DNA from 2 places in the Alteromonas sp. ABM1_013 genome. Region 2 is predicted to be linked to the other one. Evidence: predicted binding sites of a transcription regulator. Region 2 holds the regulator's gene; the other holds the start of a gene.
The links. Region 2 encodes FliA, which starts transcription of late flagellar genes. Its sites were predicted from a motif close to CTAAAGNTNNNNNNNNNNNNGCCGATA; they were not measured.
Positions count from the first base shown of each region.

Region 1: a site for FliA is predicted at 1,366-1,392, ahead of ACXAGK_RS11435 (VC2046/SO_2500 family protein). Genes of this name have one in related genera too.

Region 1 is NZ_JBSWXH010000003.1:710,584-713,754, forward strand. Features, by position in the region: gene ACXAGK_RS11430 (response regulator) at 1-1,303, opposite strand, end outside; gene ACXAGK_RS11435 (VC2046/SO_2500 family protein) at 1,425-1,997, shown strand; gene trhO (oxygen-dependent tRNA uridine(34) hydroxylase TrhO) at 2,076-3,071, shown strand; gene ACXAGK_RS11445 (EF-hand domain-containing protein) at 3,124-3,171, shown strand, end outside.
Region 2 is NZ_JBSWXH010000001.1:778,654-781,824, reverse strand. Features, by position in the region: gene ACXAGK_RS03295 (chemotaxis protein CheA) at 1-356, opposite strand, end outside; gene ACXAGK_RS03290 (protein phosphatase CheZ) at 369-1,124, opposite strand; gene cheY (chemotaxis response regulator CheY) at 1,159-1,542, opposite strand; gene ACXAGK_RS03280 (RNA polymerase sigma factor FliA) at 1,579-2,310, opposite strand; gene ACXAGK_RS03275 (MinD/ParA family protein) at 2,307-3,171, opposite strand, start outside.

The DNA.
Region 1 (3,171 bases), on a different contig from region 2:
AAGAACTATTTTGGTCGAGTTCTTCACCTCTTGAAGAAAGTAGAGAATTCAACTGCAGCGCGTCGTCGAACTCTCCTAGTTTGTACATAACGTTAATGCTATCTGGAATAAACGCTGTAGGTACTTCTGCGTATTTATCATCAAGCTGTATTTGCGATGTATTCAGATGACGCTTTGCATCAATGAGTTTCCCATCAATCGCGCTTATTCTTGCATTTACAATGTTGCCAAAAATTTCTACGTCGAACTCCCTGTCGATTCTATATAGGTGCTCATCGAACTTACCTCTCTGTAACGTAAGTAAAGCTTCTTGCTGATACTTATTACGCTGGCTTTTGTCATCAGCTGACTCAGCAACATCAAGTAGGCTGCGTATCATTGTGCACCAATGTAAGCTTGCTTTGTGCACAGTGCGTTTTGATAGGTTCCAAATTGCTTGGCTAGAGTTGGCTGCTAGCACTAAATCGTTATTTTCCCGACCAATTTCACAAGCCTTAAAATGACGAGGTAATGAAAAGGGCGACAGCTTGATAGCTTCCTTAATTGCATCTAGGGCTTTTTCACCCGCTTCCAAGGCGTGGTGTGCTTGCGCAAGAATATCATGAGCATCAGCATTGAAACGGTTGCGTTTTAACGTTTTCTTGGCAATGGATATCGCTTTTTCATAATCGTTCAACAGCAAGTAGGTTCTACCTATTGCTATTTGTGCCCATAGTACAGGTCTACCTTCGATATACTCTTTTAATACATCTAGAGCTTTTTGAGGTTGAGAGATGCGCCAATAGAGTTCAACTAGCAGTTGTTCGCAGTGTCCTTTGTAGTGCTGGGGGTTTTCTAAAAGAGTCTCAATATGATCTACGGCGCTATTGTATTCACCTTGCTCTATTAAGTTGAACGCTTGCTGAAGAAATTGTCGTTTTTGCCATGCACGAACAATGCGAGACTTTAACTGTACTTGTGAGAAGGGCTTTATTAGAAAATCGTCTGGGCGGCGTTCAATACTGCCAAGCACAACCGGTCGAGCACTATCAGCACTGATAAGAATAAATACTGAGGTGGGGTTAATAAGCCTTCGCGTGCGCAACTCTTCTATGAGTTCATAGCCATTTTTGGTATCAGCGCCCAAGTGTAAGTCACAAATGACAATATCAAATTTATGTTTTTTACAAAGCGATACTGCCTGTTCAGCGGAAGACTTAGTGACAACATCAGACGCACCCATTGAATGCATTAGCCCTTTCAAAAGAAGAAGGAAAGGACGTTGATCCTCAACAATCAATACTTGTTTGTTGCTAAATTGCATTTCGAATCCGTGAATAAACCGGCTATCAGTAACTAGAAGTATATCTAACTTTAGAAAATAAGCTTAAGAAAAACATTATCTTGCCGACAACATACGTATACAACAACAGCATTGTGTACGTATGTCGCCAGATTTAGCCTCAGCAAATGAACAAACAACACTAGACCCCAGTATTTACTGGGAGCGAAGTGGTGTACTTGCTCGAGCGTCATCGCAGGGGGCATTGTTCTCGTTATACCTTGCAATGCAGCAACACAGCGTAGCTGAGCCGTTTGAAATTGAAGCGGCAACCTCAGACGCGGACACCGCGAATAGTATAGAGGCGCAACTTGCGGCGTTAAATCACTACAGGCGACCGTCGTTGTCCGTCAGCGAAAATGAGTGGACAGACATGCAAGTGTACTCAAATTTAATCGCTACTGACTATGAAAGTGCACGCCTTTTTCTTAGTATGAAACCCGCGCCGTTAGCTCAAACCGATGACGCAAAACGCATCCCCGATGACGTTGTAGACAACTGCAGCCTAGCTACCCAGAAACGATTGAAAAAGCAGTATGACAACGCCATAAAAGAAGATAATACGTTACTTTACGATGTTATATCTTCGCAAGGCGACGCCGATGACGGGAAAGATGGGAAAGATAAGCACCAAGCTACAACGGCAGACTTTTCTTCATTTGAAAATATCGCCTAGTTTTTAACGCTCAGTTTTGTTATATTCCGCGCCGCATTTTTGCACTGGTCTTACGCTCCAATCAGCAAAGGTTAAAATATGTCTAAATATATTGTATGCGCAATGTATAAGTTTGTTGCGCTTGAAAACTTTAAAGAAATCCGCCAGCCGCTTCTAGAAGCTATGGAAGCAAATGGTATCAAAGGTACACTTCTTCTTGCCCACGAAGGCATTAATGGCACTGTTTCAGGTACTCGCGAGGGTATCGACGCATTGCTCGCTTATCTGAATAGCGATGAACGTATCAATCCTATCTCTTACAAAGAATCACTTCACGACGAACAGCCGTTCTATCGCACTAAGGTGAAACTTAAAAAAGAAATAGTGACTATGGGCGTTGAAGGTATCGACCCTCGCCAAACCGTAGGCACTTACGTTAAGCCTAAAGACTGGAATGCACTAATAAGCGACCCAGATGTGACGGTAATCGACACCCGAAACGGTTATGAAATAGAAATTGGTACTTTCAAGAACGCCATCGACCCTAAAACCGATACGTTTCGTGAATTCCCAGAATACGTAGAAAAAGAACTCGACCCGTCAAAAAATAAAAAAGTGGCCATGTTCTGTACCGGCGGCATTCGCTGTGAAAAGTCGACAGCCTATTTGAAAGAGCAGGGGTTTGAAGAGGTTTACCACTTAGAAGGCGGCATTTTACAGTATCTTGAAGATGTACCAAAAGAAGAGTCTATGTGGGAAGGCGATTGTTTTGTATTCGATAATCGCGTTGCAGTAAACCACGACCTTGAAAAGAGTCATTACGAACAGTGCTACGCGTGTCGACTTCCTATTACCGCAGAAGACAAACAGAGCGATAAATATGAGCCTGGCGTAAGCTGCCCTCATTGCTACGGCACACATACTGACGAACAAATTGCTCGCTTTAGAGAACGCGAAAAGCAGGTTCAGCTAGCGAAAGAGCGTCAGCAGGAACACGTAGGTACTGAAGCGCGTTTGACCATGGAACAAAAGCGTAAGGAAAAAGCAGAAGCTCAACGTTTACGCGCACTTAAAGCAAAAGAAAATCAGGCGTAGACAGTCAGAAAGAAGGGCGTTACACTCGTGTTTATTGCAGTTGAAATAAGGAATGCGAGTGGACACTCAACTTTCAGAATCTAAAATTGAAGAAATTAGA
Region 2 (3,171 bases):
AGGTGTGCATCTGCCGGCTCTAGCGGCTCTTGTGCTTTTACTCGTTCAAACATTTCAACTACCACATCAGTGGCTTGCAAAATGATATCCATTAACTCAGGCGTTAGCGTTCGTTGGCCATTGCGCATAACGTCAAAGACGTTTTCAGCACCGTGACAAATTTCAACTAACTCAGTAAGAGAAAGGAAGCCCGCTCCCCCTTTTACTGTGTGATAGCCGCGAAAAATTGCGTTAAGCAAGTCCGCGTCTTCAGGATTGTTCTCAAGATCAACGAGCTGTTCTTGTAATTGTTCAAGTATCTCTCCAGCCTCAACTAGAAAGTCCTGTAATATTTCCTCGTCAACATCAAACGACATGCACCCGCTCCCCTAAAAACCTAAGCTAGACAGAAGATCATCTACATCATCTTGACCTGAAACGACGTCATCTCGTTTGTCAGCATCAATAATTGGGCCTTCTGCCTCTACACCATCAACCTTATCGGCCTTAACGCTGGAAGGTTTAGTTTGTTCTGCACCGTCCCGTTCGCCAAACATAGTAAGCATGTTTACAAGGCTATCTTCGACTTCTTTAACCAAGTCGATAACGCGACGAATAACCTGTCCAGTCAAGTCTTGATAACCTTGTGCCATCAAAACTTCTGTAAGTAACTGTGTAAGTTTAGCCGACTGATTCGAACCGTCTTCCAACAATTCGTCTAAGTCTGCACATAAAACCTTAAACTCACCCAACTCGATTTGGCGGTTCATCAGCTTTTTCCACTCTGGCATAACCTTTTCGATCCGCTCCGATAGCAGTTCAGCGATGGGCATACTCGCCTCAACGGCATCCATAGTAGTATTAGCAGCTTTTTCGGTTTCTTCAATTACGTAGGTAAGGCGGGACTGGGCATCAGGGATATCGTCTGTAGCTAGATTTTTGATGCGGTCGTCTATTTGAAAGTTGTTTAATGCGTCGTGGAGTTGACGCGTTAACTTGCCTACTTCAGCGAATAGCTCAACGTTTTCTTTCATTGAGACGGCTTCAAGTAGTGCGTTAGCTGAAGCCTTGTCACCTTCTTCGAGAAAAGTGACAAGCTGCTTTGCTTCTTCTAACGATATTGGAACGTTTACATTCGTTGACATCCAGTAAACCTCATTTATCTGGTGAGCGTCTGGATCAACCTAAACGTTCGAATATTTTATCTAATTTTTCTTTAAGCGTTGCCGCGGTGAAAGGTTTAACGACGTAACCATTCACACCCGCTTGGGCGGCGGCAACGATCTGTTCCTTCTTCGCTTCGGCGGTCACCATAAGTACTGGCAAATGCTTAAGTTTGTCATCGGCTCTAATCGCGCGGAGCAAATCTATACCCTGCATACCAGGCATGTTCCAATCAGTAACAACAAAGTCGAAATCGCCTTGTTGTAACATAGGTAATGCAGTGCTTCCGTCATCCGCTTCCTGAATGTTGGCAAAACCCAAGTCTTTGAGTAGGTTTTTGATGATACGTCTCATGGTTGAAAAGTCATCGACCACGAGAATTTTCATGCTTTTGTCCAAAATAGCCTCCACTGAGGGGTTAATTGTTTTTAATTTCTATTCTTCGTCAGCTTGCCACGATTTCATTCGTGATTTGAGTTTTAACATGGCTTGACTATGAATTTGACTGACTCTCGACTCACTTACGTCGAGAACCTCGCCTATTTCTCTTAAGTTTAGTTCTTCATCATAGTAAAGTGAAAGAACAATCGCTTCTCGCTCGGGTAATGTCGTTATTGCATGGGCCAGCGCTTTTTGAAATGCGCCCTGCATTAAATCTTCTAACGGTGCATCACTGCCTCGACTTTGCTCGGTAGTGATCACATCTTCCGACACACCTAAATCTTCAATGCCGACCAACTTCCCGGCATTTACTTCATTGAGCATCTGGTGATAATCCTGCAAGCTCACATTAAGCTTGTCAGCAATATCAGAATCTCGTGCGTCGCGCCCAGTTTCACTTTCTACCTGAGATATCGCTTCTGTTATTGCGCGACCATTTCGGTGAACAGAACGTGGCGTCCAATCACCTTTGCGTATTTCGTCCAGCATGGCACCGCGAATGCGGATACCTGCGAAGGTTTCAAAGCTTGCGCCTTTTGACCCATCAAAGTTTCGAGCGGCCTCTAACAAACCAATCATGCCTGATTGGATAAGGTCATCAACAAGTACACTCGCAGGCAGGCGCGCCATCAAATGGTGCGCAATACGCTTAACCAGAGGCGCATGTCTTTCGACTAACTGCGATTTATCTGTTTGCTGTTGATAAGCGGCTGCCTTGCTGTTCAACGTTGACTTCCTACGGCTTTTTCTGCAACTAATTGTTCAATGAAAAATTCTAAGTGACCTCCAGGCTGCGCTGGAATAGGCCAAGTAAGCGCCCTGTTTGCTAGCTTGGTTATCGCTACGGCTGCAGGAGAGCCTGGAAAAGCATCAACAATAGCTGTTTGCTTACGCACAGCTTTGCGAATATTTTCGTCAAATGGCACCGTCGCCACTAATTCTAGTGCAACATCAAGAAAACGCCCTGTCACTTTGCTTAATTTGCTAAATAATTCCTGACCTTCTCGCACATCGCGAACCATATTGGCCACAACTTTAAAGCGAAAAACACCGTGCTCACGGTTAAGGATTTTTATCAGCGCATACGCATCAGTTAGTGATGTTGGCTCATCGCAAACCACCACCATGATATCTTGGGAGGCTTTAGAAAAGCTTAATACCATATCTGAAATGCCAGCAGCGGTGTCGACTATTAATACGTCTATTTGAGAACGCAGCTCGCTAAACGCTCTTATCAAGCCAGCGTGCTGTGTGGGTGAGAGTTCCGCCATTGACTGCGTACCAGATGTGGCGGGCGCAATCTTAATACCGTGGGGGCCGGTTACTAAAACCTCGTCCAACGTGCACTCGCCAGAGAGTACGTGAGATAGGTTTTTCTCAACTCGCAGGCCTAGCATCACATCTACGTTTGCAAGACCAAGGTCCGCGTCAAGAACCATTACACGCTTGCCCTGCTTCGCCATGGCGATAGCAGTGTTAAGCGTAATGTTTGTTTTACCGACGCCACCTTTACCACCGGTGACGGCGATTACTTTGATTAACCGTGATTGCTTCATTTTTCTTAAGCTACTCGCTTGATCGTCAATC